Regions from separate parts of the Chitinophaga sp. Cy-1792 genome, predicted to be linked through region 2. Evidence: riboswitches for the same ligand, from Rfam matches in the RefSeq annotation. Region 2 holds a riboswitch; each other region holds the start of a gene.
What was found. A riboswitch is a leader RNA that binds a small molecule or an ion and turns the genes downstream of it on or off. The one in region 2 is predicted to bind cobalamin.
Positions count from the first base shown of each region.

Region 1: another riboswitch for cobalamin. It lies ahead of F3J22_RS19740 (TonB-dependent receptor); the one in region 2 lies ahead of metE (5-methyltetrahydropteroyltriglutamate--homocysteine S-methyltransferase).
Region 3: another riboswitch for cobalamin. It lies ahead of metE (5-methyltetrahydropteroyltriglutamate--homocysteine S-methyltransferase); the one in region 2 lies ahead of metE (5-methyltetrahydropteroyltriglutamate--homocysteine S-methyltransferase).

Region 1 covers NZ_VWWO01000002.1:1,360,100-1,368,198, forward strand. The annotation lists gene F3J22_RS19725 (DUF4465 domain-containing protein) at 1-762, opposite strand, end outside; gene F3J22_RS19730 (PKD-like domain-containing protein) at 811-2,286, opposite strand; gene F3J22_RS19735 (YncE family protein) at 2,328-3,476, opposite strand; gene F3J22_RS19740 (TonB-dependent receptor) at 3,473-5,491, opposite strand; cobalamin riboswitch at 5,654-5,861, opposite strand; gene F3J22_RS19745 (VOC family protein) at 6,005-6,391, shown strand; gene F3J22_RS19750 (hypothetical protein) at 6,393-6,692, shown strand; gene F3J22_RS19755 (NAD(P)/FAD-dependent oxidoreductase) at 6,705-7,781, opposite strand; gene F3J22_RS19760 (LodA/GoxA family CTQ-dependent oxidase) at 7,787-8,099, opposite strand, start outside.
Region 2 covers NZ_VWWO01000001.1:3,180,243-3,188,341, forward strand. The annotation lists gene F3J22_RS12945 (TonB-dependent receptor) at 191-2,572, shown strand; gene F3J22_RS12950 (DUF4249 domain-containing protein) at 2,593-3,456, shown strand; cobalamin riboswitch at 3,608-3,799, shown strand; gene metE (5-methyltetrahydropteroyltriglutamate--homocysteine S-methyltransferase) at 3,955-6,273, shown strand; gene F3J22_RS12960 (acyl-CoA thioesterase) at 6,307-6,690, shown strand; gene F3J22_RS12965 (GNAT family N-acetyltransferase) at 6,765-7,085, shown strand; gene F3J22_RS12970 (MBOAT family protein) at 7,315-8,099, shown strand, end outside.
Region 3 covers NZ_VWWO01000001.1:3,334,883-3,342,981, reverse strand. The annotation lists gene prpC (2-methylcitrate synthase) at 1-485, shown strand, start outside; gene F3J22_RS13605 (bifunctional 2-methylcitrate dehydratase/aconitate hydratase) at 513-1,964, shown strand; gene F3J22_RS13600 (Lrp/AsnC family transcriptional regulator) at 2,043-2,504, opposite strand; cobalamin riboswitch at 2,658-2,854, shown strand; gene metE (5-methyltetrahydropteroyltriglutamate--homocysteine S-methyltransferase) at 3,002-5,308, shown strand; gene F3J22_RS13590 (epoxyqueuosine reductase QueH) at 5,520-6,188, shown strand; gene F3J22_RS13585 (hypothetical protein) at 6,240-6,779, opposite strand; gene F3J22_RS13580 (metallophosphoesterase) at 6,888-7,727, shown strand; gene F3J22_RS13575 (MBG domain-containing protein) at 7,805-8,099, opposite strand, start outside.

The DNA of each region.
Region 1 (8,099 bases), on a different contig from region 2:
ACCACCACTGTACCTTGCCAGGTATATTTCAACCGGGTCGCCGTTATTGGTAGGGGTACTGCCATTAAAGCCATAGGCCAGTAATTTCAGGTAACCTGCTCCGCTGGCAACATTTTTCAAAGGTTTTGAAAAAGTATTACCGTTCAGAATCACACCATATGTGTACGAAGAAAGGCAAACGTACATGCCGTTTACCTGTCCGCTTCCACTGGTGAAGTTCATGGTAGGGCGGGTAGCATAGGTATTATTGTAGAAGTCTACATATCCAAACATTACAGCGAAATTGCTGCTGCCACCATAGCCGCCGTTTTTGGAGCCACTGGTACCGCTGTAAACGCTGCACTGATTGAGATAGGAATACCACCAGTCGCCGGTTTTGCCTGGTATGTTGGCCTGGTAGTTCCAGTCGGAAACAACAAAGCCGCCATCCCAGTAATTTACAGGCGTAGCGCCGCCGGCACCTTTGATGGCAAATTTCAGATTACTAGGTGAATGGGTATAGGGCGCAATCTGCGTGCCTCCCCAGGTAGCATATGCATTATCACCATAGGAGGTCGTGTCAGCCATATAGCTGCGACTAAGTCCTTCGAAGGTGATGGTATAAGTGGTCGACAATAAGGATTTTGCTCCGGCAGCACTGGTTTCCACCGATTGGGCTGGCACCGGTGACAAATCATTCTGCTTGGAACAGGAAGCTGCTACAAATACTACAAAACAAAGGATTGCAGCTGACAGGGTTTTACTAAATCGGGTTCTTTTCATTTGTTGAAAATTTTGGGTTTGATATTAAATCGGGTAGCCCGGCTTTCTTTAATTTTTGAGGTGTTTGTCTAATATCGAACCCACTTGCAACATGCGTCCTTCGTCCATATTGGAGTCGACCATGGCGCCGCCTGCATTGATATAATCCTGTTCAAAAGGATAAATCACTCTCTGTACTTTCACGAAGTCGATACCCGGCAGCTGTACGCTTTCTCCGTTTTTATCTACGGCGAGATCTATATCGATATTGAGTGTTTGCTGGAATGGATTTCCACCGGTTACGTTCCTGGTAATGCGTTTACCTTTACGGATAAACGAAGTTTTCCATCCGTCGAGCATCGCTGTTGCTTTAGTGCTGAAGTCGGTGACAGCAAGGCCGGGAAAGAACCCTCTGGTAGAAATATTTCCGTCAGCATTGACAGAACTACTGAAGGTTTTGTTGGTAATTATCTGGCCACCAACAGGCGTAGCCTGGTTATCTTTCCAGCTGAGGTAGCTGTATATTCTTTTGGCATCTGTTGTGGTGCTGTCGTAGGTAAATGTCATCTGGTAATCAGGCATATCTTCCAGGCCGAAGTCAGCATTTTTGATTTCATACCACTCATCTTCGTCAGGCTTTCCGTTTTTGTTACGGTCATAGGCAACGTAAACAGCCGGTAAGTCCAGTTTGGAGTAGGTGGCAGTTACTTCCAGGTCAGGGATGCCGTGTGCATTGGCAACGGTATGATCGAACTGGAAGATGGCATAACCGCCCCATGATCCTAACACTAAGCCTGGCGCAGTATTCGCCTTTCTCATGTCACTTGCTTTGGCAAGGAAGGCATTATATCCCAGCTGGTATTCATCGCCGAACTTCCAGTTTGAAGCCGTGCCGATGATAGACCAGTTAAAGTTTTTAGCCGGTGAAGGAGCATATTCCAGTACCGTATAGGCGTTTTGGTTATACTGTGCAGCAGCTACAGCAATGGTACGTGTAGTCGTAGCTGTTTGCTTGCCTGCAGTTGCACGGAGTTTCAGTTCGAAACTACCGGCTGTGGCAGAAATAAAGCTCAGGTTACGTTGTTTGCCTATGACAGAGTCATTGATAGACCACTCATAGGTATAATCAGACCTGTCCGGGCCGGTAACGGTTGGCGAAATATCCAGCACTTTTCCCATGGGAACCGCCAGCTGTTTATCTATCGACAAGCTAATTACTTTCTCTACAAAAATTTTAAATGTCTGCTGGTCTGTACCACCTTTATTATTTGCTTTAAACGTAATATCGAAATTGCCGGATGCGGTAGCCTCAAAAGTGTAATTGACCTGTCCGGAAGCCATTTGTTTACCATTTACCAACCAGGCATAATCATTGCCTTTCACGTTGGTAATGTTGGGTGCCAGAACAAATTTATCACCGATATTCAGTACGATGGTATCTGTACCCACACCGGAAATCGCAGGGGTGTTGTATTGTTCTTTCGTGCAGGCAGTAACGAAAAAAATAACTGCTGCCAGTGTGTTCAGCAATAAGGTCCTTTTCATATAGTTGATTTCAATTTGTAATATTTGTATCAGGTAGATGATTATGATTTTGGTAATAGCGCGAAGTGGGCAGGGATATCACCCGTGCGAACACTCCATTTCTTTTTTCCTTCTTTCGTGAAACAGTATAGAATACCTGGGGAAACATAGTTACCCGCGTCGGTTACATAAATATCTTTGGTTATCGGATTCACCATAATGCCATAGGGGATTTCAATCTCCTTGTCAGTGCCATCTGTAATGAAGGCGTGGCTCACCACCTGATGGGTACGTGTATTAACGATGGCATAGGTAATGACATTGGAATAGGTGATGTAACTCCATTCGGTGCTGTATACATAAAGTGAGTCGCCGTCGAGGTAATAGTTGCTGACAGCAATCGGAATGGTATCTGTCACTTGCTGCTGTGCCTTGCTGATAAAGAAAAGCCGGGATGGCAGTGTTTTGTAATCACCTCTGGATGTCACCCACAGATCGCCGCGCTTATCTGCGAGGATATGATGGAGGTTATAGGCTACGTCGATACGTTTATCTTCTGTAAAGGTGCCCATATCTATTACAGAAACCGTTCTTTCATAGTTACTCGTGTTACCTGCACCCATGTATCCGCCGGAGTTGGCCACATATATTTTTCCATCTACTATTTCCAGGCAATCGGGCTGGAAGCCAACAATACATCTGTCTACAACGGTTAGCGTAGCCGTATCTACTTTTGCCACATATCCTTTCTGTGTGTAGTTGGGGTTGATTTGAATAGGGCCGGCATAGGAGGTGATATAGGCATACCCTTTATCAAACTTGATATAACGGCAGTTGGGGATGTCTATCTGGCCAATCCTTTTGGCGGTGCGTGCATCCATTACTTCTACCTTGTTAGATGCATTGATCACCGCATACAGCCTGTTGCCATAGATGGCGATATCATTGCCTACATCTCCCAGTTCCTTTGGTACCGTGGGGTTGATGGCGGCATATATATTTCGTTGGTACTTGCCCGTAGCATAATCAAAAAAATCCAGGGTACTTTTATTACTACCCATATTCCCTTCATTCAGCAAATAAAATCCTGCGGCGTTATCTTTGGAAGATGAATCCACCGTTGTATCCTCATTGATGAACACGGCTATATCTTTCCGGCAGGAGGCGAAAAGTGATAGCAGTACGATAAAGAATAAGGAATACTTTCTCATAGTTCAACGGATAAGATGAGTTTATAATTTCGTTTAGGCATCGGGTAATTCGAGACTACCTCATAATCCTGGCTTAAAACGTTATTCAGCTCGGCAGCAATCCTGAAGCGATAGCGTTTGTACTGAAAGTTTTTTGATGCCGACATATCACTGGTGTACCATGGCTGTTCGTAGTTCTCTACTGTATTGGCAGAGTTCTGGTAGCGTTCCCCTACATAAATAAAGCTGTAGTTGAGCCGCCATGATCTGTATTGCAGACATGTGATCAATGAGCCGCTGTTCCAGGGTACATAAGGGATCTGACCTCCCCAGGTTTCTTGCTGTAGTGCCGGACTTTTTCTTTTGGTAAAATCCTGTGCCTGCTGATAGGTGTAAGTGGCCCTGACATTGAGCATGATCTCTTTAGAAAGGGTAAATGCCCAGTCGGCGATGAGGTCGAGCCCCTTTATCTCCACCGTACCGATATTCATCATCATCCAGCGGTACATACCATTTCCCTTGGGTACGGCTACTATTTTATCGGTAACCTTGATATAGTAAACATCCGTTTGAATTTTCCATTCGTTGAGTATCCTGCTTACTGGATTTCTACGGTAAGCAAATCCCAGATCATATTGGTGGGTAAATTCCGGCTTCAGACTGATATTCCCGATATCGGTATAATACAAGTCATTGAAGGTGGGCATACGGAAGATATTTTTATAGAATGCCCTTATGTTGAAATCAGCTTCGGCAAAAGGTTTATAAGTGATAAAGTATGCCGGTGTGATTTCGCTTTTTCCGGGAGCTGAGGCTGCAGTATCACTTTGGGATTTATTGCCCCTGGTCACCTGCTCGTTGATGAACGTACCTAAAACGCTGCCCTGCATTTTCACGGGGCCAAGGTCGGCAGCGCCTGCGAGGGCGATCAGCGAGGTAAATCTTTTAGGAAACACAAAACCATCCAGGTTGGAGCTGAGGGTATTGTACTGGAAATCTGTAGATAAATCGACATCTATTTTTTTGGAGATACTGTATTTATTGGCCACAGATCCGTACCATTCCTGCTGGTGGAAGGTGTTGTCTATATACATCAGGGTGGTATCCGGGTTGAGGTAACGCATATAGTCGTTGGCGTATTTGCCGTTTACCTGTATATCATATCTTTGGGTTACATTCTTCTGAAACCCGCCCTGCACGAAGAAGTTGCGGTCCCATTGTCTTTGGGAGCGTTTCCATACGTTGTTGACGATTGCACCGGGAATGCCTTTTTCTGCATCGTAGTAATACACTTTCGCGTTCCATTGTCCGCGGTCGATATTTCCATATAATCCGCTTTCTATTCTGTGTGCGTTGATATCTCCGTTTTGCCTTATAGCTGTTGTATCCCAGGCGGTATGGCCTGTTTTTGCATATACTCTTTTGTACCGGAAGGGATATTTGCCGGAGGCGTTGATCAATTCACCGGAGAGGGAATAGTTAATTTTCGGTGTCAGTTTCTGTTCAAAAAGGATGGAGGGGTCTACCAGATCGAAAGAACCCGTTTTGTATACGGCCTTTACATGGGTGGATTGCAGGGAATCGAAGACAGGCTTGCGGCTGCGCAGATAGATGGTTCCTGATGAGCCATAGTCTTTGGCGGGCTGGAATATCTCGCTTTTCTGGCCATTGTAGACAGAGATAGATTCGATATTGTCCATAGAGAATTTACCGAGGTCTACCTGGCCATTCTGGGCGTTGCCCAATTGTATACCATCGTAGAAGACGCCCATATGGTTGGTGCCCATGCTACGCATATCAACGGTTTTGAGGCCGCCGATGCCGCCATAGTCCTTCACCTGGACGCCGGCAAAATACCTGATGGCGTCTGCTACAGAAAAGCTGTTTAAACTCTTGAGATTTTCACCCGTGAGTTTTTGTGAAGGAATAACTTCTTTGTAAACGTTTGTAAGTACAGTAACACCTTTCAGGTCTTTTACACGTAATGAATCCACCTGGGTGGAGTCGCGGTAATGATGCTGTGCACACAGCGGCATACAAATAAAGGTTAAAAACGTTATCCCTAACGCTTTTAATGCATTGAACATAAAGGTTTGACAATTGAATCAGACAATGACCAGTCGCGGCCATGGAATGAAATGCTAATAATGCTGAAAAAATTCAGAGTATGCTTTACTCAATTCCCTATCCTCGAGGGTGTTGAATCTGTCTGCAGTGGCAGGTTTCCTGACTTATTCTCACTTTGAACGGCCTTCCCGTTTTTATAAAATAAAAACAGTGGCAAGTAGAACTCAAAGTGTTGTAACAGAACTTACAGTAGCGGGTCTGCTCAGGATTTGCACCTGATTCCCTATTAATTCCGGCATAGAGAGTACTATGCTGAAAACCATTGCGGGGGCAAAGGTACAATTAAATATTTGAATTTTAACAAAATGCTAACGGAATGGCGGAAAGTGAACTGTTATGGTGGCATTATTGCAGGTGTTTGTGGGAGTATGTGAACCACCGGATTTTAGTTGTATTTTGGGAGAGGGAAAAATAGGTTCGCTATGAAGCTTAAACTGAATACCATCATATTTTATGTGCAGGACCCGCAGCGGCTGAAGATCTTTTACCGGGATGTACTTGGTCTTACAGTGGTAGAGGAGGATGATATCTGGGTGTTATTGCAGGCGGGTGAAGTTTTCGTGGGTTTACACAAAATAGGTCCGGCATACGCCGATAAAATGACAGCGGGCCATCAGTTTGATAGCAATACAAAAATTGTTTTTGAGCTGGATGAAGATATTCAATTGGTACGAAAGCAATTACTGGAGCAAGGGGTTCCTATGCGGGAGCTGAAAACATTTGATAATTATGATTACTGGCTTTGTGATGGTACTGATCCGGAAGGGAATGTATTCCAGCTGAAATACAGGAAACAAAATCTGGCATAAAATGGCTGTAGTATACTTATCGGGGTTGATTCTCCTTATGCTGGTGATAATATTTCTTGTAAAGTCATTGTTCATTAACCCCTATTTACTAAAGAAAAACCATGCCTTTACGACGGGTATTATAGTTAAAATTGAGCCATCCAATGAGGGGGCACCTACCATCCATTATGAATTTACGGTAGATGGCAAGGTTTACATGGGTTACATGGGATTGGATATTTATGCAGATGTTTATGTGGGCGGGCAATACGAGGTAATGTATTACCCACCTGATCCTACTATAAGTGAGTTGCAGGTTTAGTGTTTTGTATTGTTAATTTCTTCTGCTCCAGAATGGCGCATCCTGCCATCTTCTTTCCTGGAGGTATTGTCCGGTAAGCATTTTAAGATACGTAGAGAAGGCGGTACTGATGGCCCAGTCATACGCCCGGAGTGCGTCGTTGTCGCCATTCAGGTGGTCAGCGATGGCATGGCCTGCATAATAGCCGCTTTCCAGCGCGGAGGTGATTCCATAGGAAGAGATAGGGTCGTAGGAATAGGCGGCATCGCCTACTGCCAGCCATTGGTGGCCGCTACGTTGCTGCAGGTAGCCGGTTGCGGCGCTGGCTATTGTAAGAGGCGTATCTGTGGCAGCGTTACCTGTTATCAATTCGCTGATCATAGTGGTAGTGGCAGCGCTTTGCAGCAGGTCTTTGCTGCTGCGTAAGGTAGCAGGTAGCAGGTCGGTGTCGGTCATGAAGCTTAATACCAGCTGTTTTTCAGTTAGGGGTGCAGCGTACCACCAGCCTGTCTGTACGGCTTCCAGGTAGGTGAACTGCTGTATACTTCCGGGCAAAGTGATACAGGTGGTGATGCCTGCCAGCCTGTCCAATGAGTTGCGTTGTATGCCCAGCTTACGGGCAACACGGGCTTTACGGCCGGTAGCATCTACGATAAATTTGCAGGTAATGGTTTGTATTGCTTTATTGGTAGCTATATAGGTGACATGCCATTGGCCGTTATTAAAGTTGGCGGCAGTCACGGTACAGCCAGGAAGGTATTGCGCGCCACGGCGGGTAACTTCCGCGGAGAGCTGTTCTTCGAAGATATCCCTGCATAGATGCCATCCCCGGGCTACGGTATTGGCAAAAAATGATTTATCTACCGGGTGTTCATCTCCCCATATAAACCTGTTGCCATAGCAGGTAAGATGACTGGGGTGGTGCAGTAGTGTTTCCAGCCCGGACTTCTTAAACAGGTGCCAGGATTGAGGGGGGATGGTTTCGCCGGGTTTTCGTACAGGCGTTGCCGAGGCCTCCAGAATGAGGCATTCGTAACCCCGGCTGCGTAGCTGCAAAGCAGTGGCGGCACCTGCAGGGCCGCCACCGATAATTATTACTGGAATATTCATCCTGCTTACATTTCGTCTCTTCTGAATGGTTTGCGTTGCAGTATTCTGAGCTGACTGGCATCTACGCCGGCGGCAGTACGCAGGATAGCTCTTGCTTTCTGCAGTAATGGCGGCTGTGCATGCTCTGCAATGAGTACCTGATCGAAGGTAGGGTCCTCTGTTGTAAAGCCAGGGCGCCCGGTTTCCACCCATAAGGTATTCGGGAGCGCCGGATTGGCCATATCTGCCTCGAGTTTAACCTCTGTTATAATCCCCAGGTAGTGCCATTTCTCCACCATCCTTGCCAGCTTTGGCAGGTATTGTGTGCCCAGGTCACGC
Region 2 (8,099 bases):
ATCATTCTTGATGCCTACGGGCATAAAAATCTGCTGCTTATTAATGCAGTTTCTGTGTAACAGTTTTGTCGGGAATGCAGTAACAATGTGCAAAAATATATTCTGAACAGGGGCACTCGTCATCGTCGTATATGCGTTGTTACGGAATCCAGGAACCATCTTTATTTTAAAACCGGGGCATTAAAATTTTATGAAAAAGAAGGCGAGCATGTATATGTCTGTGCTATGTCTGCTGCTGGAGATACCCTCCATATACGCACAACAGGCCAGATATACCGTCAGTGGATACGTAAGAGATAAAAAGAACGGAGAGACGCTGATAGGCATATCTATTGGAAAACCAGGTACCAGCATCGGTACCGTTACCAATCAATATGGTTTTTATTCCCTGACATTGCCTGCCGGCGATCAGGAATTGCAATTCAGTTATATTGGTTACAATACTTTTAAAACAACCGTACACCTGCAGCAGCATGCCAAACTGGATGTTAGCCTGGAACCCGCCAGCAGCCAGCTAAACGAAGTTACCGTTAAAGGCAGCAGCGCAGAGAAAAGTATCAACTCACTCAACACCAGCGTCAACCGGCTGGATATTCAGCAGATGAAAAAATTACCCACTTTTCTGGGGGAAGTAGATGTGTTGCGTGCCATCCAGACTTTGCCCGGCGTGCAAACTGTTGGCGACGGCGCTTCCGGGTTTAATGTACGCGGAGGAAACAGCGACGAAAACCTGATCCTGCTGGATGAAGCGCCTGTGTACAACGCCACTCATATGCTGGGTTTCTTTTCGGTATTTAATCCCGATGCGGTGAAAAGCCTGGACCTCATCAAAGGCGGCTTCCCGGCGGCATATGGCGGAAGAACATCTTCCGTACTCGATATCCGCATGAAGGATGGTAATAATCAGCAGTTTAATATGAATGGTGGTATCGGCAATATCTTCAGCCGGTTATCTGTGGAAGCACCGATCGTAAAAGATAAATCGTCTTTTATTGTGGCAGCCAGAAGGTCGTATATTGATGTACTCATGAAACCCTTTACCTCAGGGGATATGAAAGATACCAAACTGAACTTTTATGATCTTACTGCAAAGGCGAACTTTAAATTCAATGATAATAATACCCTCTTTCTGAGTGGCTACCTGGGCAGGGATGTATTCGGACTGGGAAATGATATCAACATGAGCTGGGGTAATGCCACGGCCACTTTACGCTGGAACCATGTGTTCAATAATAAACTCTTTCTGAATCTTTCTACCTACTACAGCAAATATGATTATAGTCTGCGCTTTACCAACCTCAGCAACAAATCATCGAATGAACCGGAACAGGGTTACGACTGGACATCCAACATTATCAACTATGGGCTGAAGCCTTCGTTTACCTGGTTTATAAATGCACATAATACCATTCATTTTGGGGCACAAGGTGTTTACTATACCATAAAACCCGGCACTGGTGTAGGTATACAGGGAGACACCCGCAACGTGAAGCAGCTGGCCGATCAGCACGCACTGGAATCTGCTGTATACATCGACCATGAATATAAGCCCGACACACATTTCGGGATACAATACGGCGCCCGTGTTTCTGTCTATCAGCTACTGGGAGCAGGCACGGCCTACTACTATGCAGACACCACGCCCGGCGTGCGTAAGCGCCTCATTGCACAAAAAAATTATGGCGACTGGGCATTCATGAAAAGGTACCTCTACTTTGAACCGCGTATATCCATGCGTTATGCATTTACGGCCGAACATGCCGTAAAGCTGGCCTATAGCAGAACAACGCAGTTCATGCACCAGCTGTCCAATACCGCCTCTCCAACACCACTGGATATCTGGACGCCAAGTACCAATAATATTCAGCCAATGGTAGCTGACCAGTATACCGCAGGGTATTTTTATAATGCGCCGAATGATAAATATGAGTTTTCCGCAGAAGTATTTTATAAGTGGATAGATCACCAGGTAGATTATATCGATAATGCCAACCTGCAGTTAAATCCCCAGATAGAAGCGGATTTGCTGCCATCGAAAGGACGGGCATACGGGCTGGAGCTGTTTGCAAAGAAAGACATCGGGAACACGACGGGATGGATCAGTTATACACTTTCCCGCACCGAACGCAGAACGCCGGGTATCAGTCTGAGTGAATGGTTCCTGAACAGGTACGACCGTACACATAATGTAAACGTTACTGCTACACATAAGGTCAGCAAGCGTGTATCCGTTTCCGGTAATTTTGTTTTTGCCTCCGGAACACCGGCCACCTTCGCTGATAACCGCCTTGAATTCCAGGGTTGGGATATCCCTTACAATAGTACGGACAAGCGCAATGGCTATCGCCTGGCGCCTTACAACCGCCTGGACCTCTCGCTGACACTCCGTGGAAAGCAGCTACACCGCTGGAAAGGGGAATGGGTGTTCTCTGTCTATAATGTTTATGCCAGACGCAATGCCTATACCGTTTACTTCCGGCAGGATCCGGACGACCCGACAAAAAAAGAAGCCGTAAGGCTTTCCATCATCGGTACCATCATTCCTGGTATCACCTATAATTTCAGTTTCTGACAGCTATAAAATTGCTTGCTATGAGAAAAATAATCTGCTTTATATCGCTGGTATTGCTGGCAGGTTTTACGGCCTGTGAGGACAACATTGGCCTGGATGTACCTGAAGGGAAGTCGCTTCCCGTAGTGGACGCCTGGATTACCACGGAGCAGGGGATTCAAAGTATACGTATGACGATGTCGGTGCCTTATGCCGATCCCGATTCTGCGCCCGTTATAAGAGATGCGAAAATCATTTTAAATGACCTTACCACCGGCAGTAGTTATCCTTTTACGTTTAACAACGGTGCATATACCTACGATGCCAGCGCCAAACCTATTGGCTATGTAGGACACGTATATAAAATACATATTGAGTACCAGCACGAAATACTGGAAGGGGTGGACTCACTTAAAAGAGTACCACCGGTTGATTCTATTTTATTTGGTCATAAAACCAAGGAAGAAGCTGTATCCGGTGTAGAAGGCTTCTATGCTAAATTTTTTGCGGTAGACTTTCCCGGAGAAGGTGATTATTACTGGATCAGGTCGTACAGGAATGATACCCTGCACCGGGTGGAAGACCTGCTGTCTATTGATGGTTCACTGGCAGGAGGTATTTCAGATGGAACACCTTTTATTCTGCCGCTCACCCAGCGTATCACAGATTATGACCGTCCTTTCAAGCTGAATGAAACGGTCATTGTGCGTTTATCGGCGCTGAGTAAAAACAGTTATGATTTTTTGTGGCAGGTATATCAGCAGCTGAATGCGGGAGGTTTGTTTGCGAAGGTGCTGGAGAATGTGCCTACGAATATACAGAATACCGATCCTAAGGGTAAGGTAAAGGTACTCGGCTGGTTTGGTACATCTGCGGTAAGCAGGGGAGAAAGAAAAATTAAATAAAGCATTTTACCCTGTGTAGAAAATAATTCCGTGTTATGTTTATTTTTTATTGTTTTGTTCTGCTGTAAAGGTAGATGATTGTTCTTTTTTTCTTTATATTTTGTTTGGAAAGATATTTATTCTTAAAATTGCCCTCATAATATCTTTTTTTACTGTTTGATACAGAAATGGTTGCTGTTGTACGCAGCATTAAAAGGGAACGGTGTTAAAATCGCCGGCTGTCCCGCAACTGTAAGTAGTTACCTGAATCCTGTCCAGCTTTATGTTCATTGTCACCTGAAGACGAGAAGAACGGACACGGATACTACGAGCCAGGAGACCTGCCTTTTCTGCATGTTGACAATACTTTCGGGGATTGAAGTGGGTCAGCTTTCGGGTATACTTGCTATTACTGACGTACGCAGTGATAAGGCCGGGTATCCTGCCCACTATTCCCGCAGAAGGTATTGAAGTAAAGATGATCACCTGTCATCATTCACTTTAAAACCGACCGGGCACATGATTACGCATAACCTGGGCTATCCGAGAATGGGCGCCCACCGTGAATTGAAAAAAGCCAATGAAGCTTACTGGAGTGGTAAAATCACCGCCTTTCAGCTGGAACAAACGGCTAAGGATATACGCTTAAACAACTGGTATCTGCAGAAAGATGCCGGCATAGATATCATCCCCAGTAATGATTTTTCTTACTATGACCATGTGCTGGATACCTGTCTGATGGTAGGAGCGATCCCTACGCGTTATCACGACTTGCTGGTTGAAAAGCAGCTGCCACAGCTGGATTTGCAGTTTGCCATGGCACGCGGCTACCAGAAAGATGGCATGGATATTACTGCCATGGAGATGACCAAGTGGTTTGATACCAACTACCATTATATTGTTCCTGAATTTACACCCAACCAGCAGTTTACACTCTTCTCCGAAAAAATTATATCACAGTTCGCCGAAGCCAAACGTGCGGGCTTCCAGACCAAGCCGGTAATACTGGGGCCTGTTTCCTTCCTGTTACTGGGTAAGGAAAAGGGCAGGAGCTTTCACCGGTTGCAGTTGTTGAACCGCCTGCTGCCGGTATACCTGGAAGTACTCACGAAGCTCGATGAACTGGATGCACATTATATTCAGTTCGATGAACCTTGTCTTTCCCTCAATTTAAACAGAGTAGAACTGGATGCCATTGCAAACAGCTATGCTGCTATTCATAAGGCATTCCCGCACCTGCACCTGATCCTGGCTGCATACTTCGAATGTTATGGCGCCAACCTGGAAGCCGTACTGAAGCTGCCGGTACAAACACTCCACCTGGACCTGGTACGTTGCTCTATGCAGCTGGAAGATATTCTGGCTACAGATATACGCAAAACAAAACTGCGTTTATCCCTTGGCGTAGTCGATGGCCGCAACATCTGGAAGAATGATTTCCGCAAATCCCTGGAGCTGATCAACACCGCAAAAGCTGCGCTGGGTGAAGACCGCCTCCTGGTGGCGCCTTCCTGCTCCCTGCTGCATACTCCCTGTGATCTCGACCTGGAAACAGACGAAAAAAATCTGCCTGCTACCATTAAAAACTGGATGGCATTTGCAAAACAAAAGCTGGACGAAGTAAAAACACTGGCTGTTCTGGCGGGAGAAAATCCTACCGTCAATGCGCAACAGGAGCTGAAAGATAACGATGCCGCGATGGAATCGCGGAGAACATCTCCGCTCATCCACCGCAAAGCAGTAACCGACAGGGCTGCGGCGGTGACAGCAGCAGATGCAGAAAGAAAGCATGCTTTCCCGGTACGTAAGAAAGCACAGCAGCAGGTGCTGGGATTGCCTATGTTCCCGACCACTACTATTGGCAGTTTTCCGCAAACAGCTACTGTCCGCTCCTGGCGCAGTAAATGGAAGAAAGGAGCACTAAGTGCTGCGGAATATGATCAGCTGATCAAAGAAGAAACAGCGGCATCTATCCGGTGGCAGGAATCTATCGGTATGGATGTGCTGGTACATGGCGAGTTTGAGCGGAACGACATGGTAGAGTATTTCGGAGAACAGCTACAGGGCTTTGTATTTACCCAAAATGGCTGGGTACAGAGCTATGGCAGCCGTTGCGTAAAACCACCGGTTATTTTCGGTGATGTGGAGCGCAAGGAAGCCATGACTGTTTACTATACACAATATGCACAATCCCTGACTTCGTTGCCGGTGAAAGGTATGCTGACAGGCCCCGTTACTATTCTGCAATGGAGCTTTGTCCGGAACGACCAGCCAAGAGCGGCTACCTGCCTGCAAATTGCCCTGGCAATCCGGGATGAGGTGAAAGACCTGGAAGCAGCCGGTATTAAAGTGATTCAGATAGATGAGCCGGCCTTGAGAGAAGGTTTGCCGCTGCGCAAGGAAAACCGGGAAGCTTATCTGGATGGTGCCGTACGCGCATTTAAGGTAGCAGCTTCCGGTGTGGCAGATACCACGCAGATACATACGCATATGTGTTATGCAGAATTCAACGATATTTTTGAAAGCATCGCCGCACTGGACGCGGATGTGATCACGATAGAAACATCGCGTTCGCAGTCCGAGTTACTGGAAGGTTTTGCTAGTTTCAAATATCCTAACGATATTGGCCCGGGTGTTTATGATATTCACTCACCACGCATTCCTTCGGAAGAAGAAATGGTAAACCTGATGGAGCAGGCCATGGCAGTGATTCCTGCTGAGCAGTTATGGGTAAATCCTGATTGCGGCCTCAAAACCAGGGACTGGCCGGAAACCAAAGCTGCAGTGGCTGCCATGGTAGCAGCTGCTAAAACCCTGCGCAATAAGGTTCCTGCCTGATCCAATATGGTAAAAAATTGAAAATATTTTACAATGACGATAGAAGAACGCATACAGGCATCGGAAACACATATCTTCAAAGCGATATTTCCCGATAGTACCAATCACTACGATACGATGTTTGGTGGTACGGCCATGTATCTGATGGATGAAGTGGCTTTCATTACTGCCACGCGATTTACGCGGAAAAAAGTAGTAACTGTATCTTCAGATAAAATTGATTTTAACAAACCAATTCCTGCGGGCAGAATCATTGAACTCATTGGTCGCGTATCGAAAGTGGGTAACACCAGTATGAAAGTAACGGTGGAGATTTACACGGAAGAGATGTACTCTGATGCCCGGGAAATGGCTATCAACGGAACATTTACGTTTGTAGCCATCGACGATGAGAAACGTCCTGTGAGCGTGCTCTGATGTTAGCGTTTTAATTTTCTTGCCATCCCGTCTCTACTGCAGAGGCGGGATTTTTTTCTTAAAACAACCATTAATTGCCAGTTGTTATCGGATATATGTCTGGTACTAATTACAATATTGTCAACAATACGAAGGAGCTGCAGTTCGAGATCAGCGAAGGTGGGGAGAAGGCGATCCTCACATACCGGTTTTATAAGGAAGATATAGCCTTCATGCATACCACCGTGCCTGCAGGCCTAACCGGTAAGGGTATTGCCACCTTGTTAGCCCGTGCTGCCTTCGATTATGCGAAGTCTCTCAATAAGCCAGTGATGGTATACTGCCCCTTTGTGGCCAGCTTCTTAAAAAAGCACACGGAATACAGGGTACAGCTCGACCGTACTTTCCATCATTAACCTCCGGTTTCTGATAATTATTTTCATACATAAATATTTGTTTATAATTTATAAATATTTATTATTTGTTGTAGAATGATTATCTTCTGTTTTTAGGGATGGGTATTGCGTTTCACCCATTGATGGCTGTTTTACCATTGTTGCCGGCTTTGATTTATCGGGTGAAAGCGCTACTTTCGGAACCTGTAATACATCCAACTTTAGACTGCGGTAAACCCCTATACTGTTTATGGTTTTCAACTCATTCGAGTTTGCATTATTTCTGCCAATTGTTTTCCTGCTCTATTGGTTTGCGGCGCGAGGTTCGCTGATGGTTCAGAATTTAATATTGCTGGCAGCGAGTTTTGTCTTTTATGGCATGTGGGACTACCGTTTCCTGTTCCTGCTGTTCTTTTCTATTTTGCTGGACTATACTTCCGGGATAATGATACACCAGGCAGTGGGTACCCGGAAGAAAAAGATATGGCTGACGGCAAGTATCGGTATAAACTTAGGATTCCTATTCTTTTTCAAATACTATAATTTCTTTGTGGCTTCCTTTGCGGACCTCCTGCATGCGGGTGGTTTTCAGCCGCATCTCTGGACGCTGCGTATCATACTGCCGGTAGGGATCTCTTTTTATACCTTCCATGGCTTGTCTTACGTGATAGACGTGTATTACGGAAAAGTAACCCCTACAAGGAATTTTGTCAACTACGCGTTGTTTGTCAGCTTCTTTCCCTTGCTGGTAGCGGGGCCTATAGAACGTGCCACGCATCTGCTTCCGCAAATAGAGCGGACACGGGTATTTGATAGCAGCAAGGCCGCCGATGGCCTGCGGCAAATACTTTGGGGCCTGCTTAAAAAAATGGTTATCGCAGATGGCTGTGCCTTTTATGCCAACCAGATATTTAATCATTCCGCCGATTATAATGGCAGCACGTTGCTGACAGGGGCGGTACTGTTTGCGTTTCAGATCTATGGCGATTTCTCGGGTTACTCTGATATGGCTTTGGGCATAGCGCGGCTGTTTGG
Region 3 (8,099 bases), 150 kb from region 2:
CATTGCGCGGGCCTAAACATGGCGGCGCCAACGAAGTCGCTTTTGATATCCAGAGCAGATATAATTCCGCTGATGAAGCTGAGGCCGATATTAAAAAGCGTTTGCAGAACAAAGAAGTCATCATCGGTTTCGGACACCCTGTATATACTATCTCCGATCCTAGAAATGTGGTGATTAAAAAAGTGGCGAAAGAGCTGTCCGCCGAAGCTGGTGATATGCTGTTATATGATATCGCCGAGCGACTGGAAACAGTGATGTGGGACGAAAAGAAAATGTTCCCCAACCTGGATTGGTATTCGGCTGTTTCCTACCATCAGCTGGGCGTACCTACGCTGATGTTCACGCCGCTGTTTGTGGTGTCGAGGGTGACCGGCTGGAGCGCACATATCATAGAACAACGCCAGGATGGTAAAATTATCCGCCCCAGCGCCAATTACATCGGACCGGAGAACAAAGACTTCGTTCCTATTACAGAAAGAAAATAAACATCAAAATAAATAAGCAGCAATAATATGTCGTCACATATTTCGAATGAAAGACCACAACCAGACAAAGTACTGGCAGATATCGCAGACTACGTTTTAAACTATAAGATTACCAGCGACCTCGCCTGGTCGACAGCGCATTACTGCCTCCTGGATACGCTGGGCTGTGGCCTTGAAGCACTGACCTATCCTGCCTGCACCAAGTTACTTGGCCCGGTAGTGAAAGGAACAGTAGTACCTAACGGCGCAAAAGTACCGGGAACACAGTTTCAGCTGGATCCTATCCAGGCAGCATTTAATATCGGTGCCATCATCCGCTGGCTCGATTTCAATGATACCTGGCTCGCAGCAGAATGGGGCCATCCTTCCGATAACCTGGGAGGTATTCTGGCTACCGCCGACTGGCTGTCCAGGACCAACCTGGCCGAAGGCAAGGCACCGCTGAAAATGAAACAGGTGCTGGAAGCCATGATCATGGCACATGAAGTGCAAGGTGTGCTGGCACTGGAAAACTCTTTCAACAAAGTAGGTCTGGACCATGTACTGCTGGTGAAAGTTGCCTCTACCGCCGTAGTAGGCAAACTGCTAGGCCTCAGCAGAGATGAACTGATCAACGCGATATCGCTCGCATTTGTAGACGGGCAGTCGTTACGTACTTACCGCCACGCTCCTAATACCGGCAGCCGAAAATCATGGGCAGCAGGTGATGCCACCGCAAGAGCCGTTCGGCTGGCATTGATCGCACAGACAGGTGAAATGGGCTACCCTTCCGTTCTTACCGCCAAAACATGGGGTTTTTATGATGTCTCCTTCAAAGGAAATGAATTCAAATTCCAGCGCGGATATGGCTCCTATGTAATGGAGAACGTATTGTTTAAAATCTCCTTCCCTGCTGAGTTCCATGCCCAGACTGCCGTAGAAGCAGCCATGACACTGAACAAAAAACTGGCAGCTATCGGTAAGACATCGGAAGATATTAAAAAGATTACCATCCGTACCCACGAGGCAGCGATCAGGATCATTGACAAAAAAGGACCACTCAATAATCCGGCAGACCGCGACCACACCATTCAATACATGGTAGCAATACCTTTGATCTTTGGCAGATTAACGGCCGCAGATTATGAAGATGTAGTGGCGCAGGACCCGCGTATTGATATCCTCCGCGATAAAATCTCCTGTGTGGAAGATCCGCAGTTTACCAAAGATTACCATGACCCTGAAAAACGCTCCATCCCGAATGCGCTGACCATTGAACTGAATGATGGAACCGTATTGGATGAAGTGGTAGTTGAATATCCGATCGGACATAAGCGCAGACGTGAGGAAGGTATTCCGGAGCTGTTGAAAAAATACAAGATCAACCTCGCCCGCATCTTCCCGGAAAAACAACAGAAAACATTGCAGGCCCGCACAATGGACTATGCAACGTTACAGGATATGGACGTACAGGAGTTTGTTGATTTATTCGTTATATAGTTAATTGCTGTAGTTGCTGCTATCAGCACAACGTAATTACCGGAAGGGCATATCACTGATATGCCCTTTTTATTTTAGTCAGATGCCTATATTTTGCTGGTCTTTATTGACGCACATCACAAAGGTGCTGTGCGTACTCCCGATACTCTGCACAGACCCCAGTTTATTAAAAACAAAATCCTGGTAGTGCTTCATATCCCTGGCATATACTTTTAACAGGAAGTCGTAATCTCCGGAGATATTATAACATTCCACCACTTCTCCCAGTCGCATAATATCTGTTACAAACTGTGTCCCTACGGACTTATCGTGCTGTTTGAGTTTGATATTACAAAATACGATGAGGCCATAGCCCAGCTTCTCTGCATCTATAACAGCGATATACTTTTTGATGTAGCCACCTGCTTCCAGTTTTTTGACACGTTCAAAAACAGGGGAAGTGGAAAGACTCACTCTGGCAGCCAGTTCTTTAACCGTGATGGTAGAATCTTCCCCAAGTAGCCTGAGCAGTTGCCGGTCGATATCATCTAATTGGTCCATGAAAAAATATTCTTTTTTAAGAGAAAATAGCGCTTATGTCAGGTAATATATTCTGCATAAAAGATAAAAATAGAATTTTATACTGATAATTTTATCTTTTATAAAACAAATCATCTAAATACTTAGATTTGTCCCGTTTATCGTTCTTTTCATATCTTATCGACCAGAATGGGTTGCTGATGAAAATCAGCATTAAAAGGGAACCGTGTGTAAATCACGGGCTGTCGCGCAACTGTAAGTAACGCAAAAAGTTTTCACCACTATATGTCCACTGTATCTACTACGTAGAAATGGGAAGGACGGTGCAAATGTTACAAGCCAGGAGACCTGCCTGCATTGGAAGGACAATGCTTTCGCGTAAAAGGCAAAGGTCTGATCTGATAGCTGACAACCTCACATGAATAGGTGTGGTGTGGCTATTGTATGTCCCTTCCTCCTGCGAGCATTGAAGGTTTGTAAAGACAATTGTAATTGTTTTAACTAAACTATCTAGGAAAATGCTTACGCAAAACCTGGGCTACCCGCGCATTGGTGGCCAAAGACAGCTTAAAAAAGCTAACGAGCAGTACTGGGCAGGCAAGATAACTCTCAACGAGTTACAGGAAGTTGCCCGCCAGATCAAGGTAGAAAACTGGAAAACACAGCTGGATGCAGGCATAGACCTGATCCCATGCAATGATTTCAGTTACTATGACCAGGTACTGGATACCAGTGTATTACTGGGTGTTATCCCTGAGCGCTACGCCCCTGTTCTCTCTCAGGTAAAAGCAAACCACGAAATTGACGCCTATTTTGCTATGGCAAGAGGTTACCAGAAAGATGGCCTCGACATCACTGCGATGGAGATGACCAAATGGCTGGATACCAACTATCACTATATTGTTCCAGAGTTCAGGGCCAACCAGGAATTCCGTGTTAACAACAACAATATCTTCAACGAATTTGAGGCGGCTCAGCAACAAGTGGGCAAAAAGGCAAAACCAGTATTGATAGGGCCTGTAAGCTATCTGCTGCTGGGTAAGGAAAAAGAGAAAGGTTTTGAGCGTGCAGACCTCATCAAAAAACTGGTACCGGTATACGTTGAAATCATCAACAAACTGAAAGCACAGGGTGCTGAATGGATCCAGCTGGACGAACCATGTCTCGTGCTTGATCTCTCTAAAAAAGAAAAAGAAGCATTTGAATACGCCTACAGCGAAATCGCCAAGCAGGTAAGTGGTATCAAAATACTGGTAGCTACCTACTTTGATGCGCTGCTGGACAATACTGAACTGGCTGTAAACCTGCCAGTAAACGCACTGCACGTTGACCTGGTACGTGCGCCGGAGCAACTGGATGAAGTGCTTGCATTCATTCCTAAAGGACTGCAACTCTCTGTTGGTGTAATCGATGGCCGTAACGTCTGGAAAAACGATTACGAAAAATCTTTGGCGCTGATCAGCAAAGCGGTTGCAAAACTGGGCGCTGAAAACGTTATCATCGCTCCTTCCTGCTCCCTGCTGCACAGTCCTATTGACCTGGCTTTCGAAACAGCCCTTGATCCTGAGATCAAAAACTGGATGGCATTTGCTAAACAGAAGCTGACAGAAGTAAGCGAATTAAAACAGATCGTTGAAGGCAACACCGCTTTGCTGGATGCCAACAAGAAAGCCATTGAGAGCAGACGCACATCAGGAAAAGTTCACAAACAGGCGGTGAAAGACCGTGTGGCAGCTATCACAGCGAATGATGCCACCCGTAAAAGCGCATTCCCTGTTCGTCAGCAACTGCACCATCAGCGCTTTAAATTACCTGCCTTCCCAACCACTACTATCGGTTCCTTCCCGCAAACAGACGATATACGTCAGTTACGTGCGAAATACAAAAAAGGTGACTTAACCACCGAACAGTATGAAAAAGCCATCGAACAGGCAACAATCGATACCATTCGCTGGCAGGAAGAAATTGGCCTGGATGTACTGGTACATGGTGAGTTTGAGCGTAACGACATGGTGGAATACTTCGGTGAGCAACTGGATGGCTTCCTGTTTACCAAAAATGGCTGGGTACAGAGCTACGGCAGCCGTTGCGTGAAACCTCCGGTTATCTTTGGTGATGTTAGTCGCCCGAATGACATGACCGTACGCTGGAGCACTTTCGCTGCTGCACAAACAGACAGACCGATGAAAGGTATGCTGACAGGTCCGGTTACTATTCTGCAATGGTCTTTTGTACGTGACGACCAGCCTCGTGAGATTACTACCAAACAGATTGCACTGGGTATCCGCGACGAAGTGGTAGCATTGGAAAAAGCCGGCATCGGTATTATTCAGATCGATGAAGCCGCGATCCGTGAAGGTTTGCCACTGCGCAAAGCAAAACGTCCGCATTACCTCGACTGGGCAGTGAGTGCGTTCCGTATTGCAGCAAGTGGTGTGGAAGATAAAACACAGATCCATACACACATGTGCTACAGTGAGTTTAACGATATCATCGAACATATCGCTGCGATGGATGCGGATGTGATCACCATAGAAACCAGCCGTTCACAGATGGAGCTGCTACAGGCATTTGCGCACTTCGAATATCCGAACGAGATCGGACCAGGTGTATACGATATCCACTCCCCTCGTGTACCAACCACAGAAGAAATGGCGGCCCTGCTGGCAAAAGCAGCTGACCTGCTGCCGGCACGCAACCTCTGGGTAAACCCTGATTGCGGTCTGAAAACACGTAAATGGCCTGAAACCAAATCTGCCCTGATCAACATGGTGGCGGCAGCACAGCAGGCACGTGAGCATATCAGCACCGAAAGCCTTGTCTAAATAACCGGTGGACATCTCTCCACCACCATCATACAGCAACACCAGGTACAGCTTTCAACTTTTGCCTGGTGTTGCTTCATCACATATCGCGCATTTAGCCAACATCAAGGCCGAGATTGAAGCCTCTATTCATATGATAAACAGCATAGCAGGTATGTTGTCTGAGATAGGTATAAGAAAAGAAATGCTTACCGTTACAAATAGTTAAGATATGAGTGTATTTATCAGAGAGAAACTGGAATTACCCAACAATGGGAAGAAGCTGCTGCTACACTCCTGCTGTGCGCCCTGTTCCGGTGAAGTCATGGAGGCCATTATAGCCTCCGGGATCGAGTTCACCATTTACTTTTATAATCCGAATATTCATCCCAGGAAAGAATACGATATCCGCAAAGATGAAAACATCCGTTTTGCTGAAAAGCATGGGATCCCTTTTATTGATGCGGATTATGATGTAGATAACTGGTTTGAGCGGGCGAAGGGCATGGAGGCAGCACCAGAGCGAGGCATACGTTGTACCATGTGCTTCGACATGCGTTTTGAGCGTACGGCTTTGTATGCAGCTGAGCATGGTTTTGATACTATCTGCAGTTCTTTGGGAATTTCCCGGTGGAAGAATATGGACCAGATCAATGATTGCGGCCTCAGAGCGGCTGGCCATTATGAAGGCCTTACCTACTGGACCTATAACTGGCGTAAGAAAGGTGGTTCAAAGCGTATGCTGGACATCAGCAAAGAAGAAGAATTTTACATGCAGGAGTATTGTGGATGTGCGTATTCGCTGAGAGATACCAACAAATGGCGTACACAAAACGGCAGAGAGAAGATTAAACTGGGAGAAAAATATTATGGAAAGGATGCTGATGATAAGTCAGTATAATTTTTAGTCCCGATGAGCATAAAGGCCTTCAGGCATATTGCGGGAAGGCCTTTATGTTAATTTTGATTGATAGTAAGGTAATATAAATCTTTCCCTGACCTGCCTTAGTTTCTCATAAAATGCGTCTATTTCCAGGCCTTCCAGCGGTTCATTCTTCCACAGATCTTCTTTTGTAATTCCGGTAGCAATGGTCAGGCCGGCTATCAATAGATTTTTCAGAAAATGCAGGTTCTCATCTGCCGGCTCAAAATTCCTGGTATAATCAAGTACCTCAGCTAATGGTGTAGTGCTGAAAATGGATTGATCGCCGCCGACGATATCAATATATTCGACCACCATACATAAGGTTACAATCATGGCGCCAGCTATAGAAAATTTCACTTCTTCATCTACCCAATCCACATCCTTATGCAATGTCATATACTGCCAATACGGGATTGTAAATGAATGTCCCGGAACAAAAGCATGGTGAAGGTCTGCCCCGTTTTCATCAAAGATCCAGAGGATATCTTTTTTAAGTTGATTTATTTCTTCGTATTCCAGCTCTTTTTTGGTACCACCAGGTATTTTAATAAATTGGCCGCTAAGCATTGTATGTTGTTTATGATTCCGGTAACTATAAAGATAGCAGACTCAATCATGATTTCTCTTTGACAGACGATATTTACCTTGTATCTTTATCTAGTATTCCAATACCTTATGAACACACGACGTAGTTTTCTCCGAAATTCCTCTCTTGCAGCGGGACTGCTTTTATTAAAATCCCCCCTTCATACGCTGGCAGCCAATAATATGGCTACAATACGCCTGGCTGGCGATAGCAGCGGGTTACTGTTACATTATACCAACGATATGCATGGCAATGTATTTCAGGGCATGGATGCCGGCGACCTGTTGCTGGATGCCGGTGATTTTACCGATGGAAGCACCAACCACCATGCTCACCTGGAGGTTATACATGCGATGAATGCTGCAGGTTACCATGCTGCTACCATCGGCAACCGGGAACTGGCCAATGGTACAGCCGCTCTTGCCGCGCTCATTCCTGCCATGAAATTTGCATTGGTAAACTGTAATTATCATTTTGAAGATACAAAGCTGGCAGCCATGATAAAACCGGCATTGATTGTTCAGAAAGGTTTGATTAAAATTGGTATTACAGGCGTAGGTACTCCCCTTCCTGGCGTAGCCGGCGTAACAGTAACAGATCCTGTTGAAGCGGCCAATGCTGCGGCTGCACACCTGCGCAAACAAGGATGTCAGCTGGTGATCTGTTTATCCCATTTAGGATATGACACCACGCCTGGTAAAGTTTCCAATTATGCCCTGGTACATGAATCAACAGATATCGACTTCATTGCAGGCGGACATCAACATAACAATAACAGCTACCTACGCTCTTTACGCAACGCTGCTGGCAAGGAAGTATTAATAGGCCATACCTGCAGTACCAACGCTACAGTGAAAGGCGAACTGGCATTTAGTTTCAATGAATCGCAGCAACTCATGCAAATAATGCCTGCTGTTTTGAAAGCATAATCTTTAATAATTTATATAAAGTAAAAGGCGGTGTCTACAATGTAGACACCGCCTTTTACTTTATTATCCCTGTCCGGCTACCGGACAATGGTGATGAAGCCTTTAAACTGTGGTTTACCGGCTCCCATATCAATGATATAGTAATAAGTGCCTTCTGCCAGCGGACTACCATTAACCGTACCATTCCAGGTATTGGAATAATTTCGTTGACGGAATACCAGTCTTCCAGCCCTGTCAAATACTTTCACCTCGTTATCAGGGTACATATCAATATTTTTCACTACCCAGAAATCGTTATGGCCATCGCCATTAGGTGTAAGTATGTTGGTAGATTCCAGTTTGTAATCTTCCTTAACATTAATCGTAATGGCT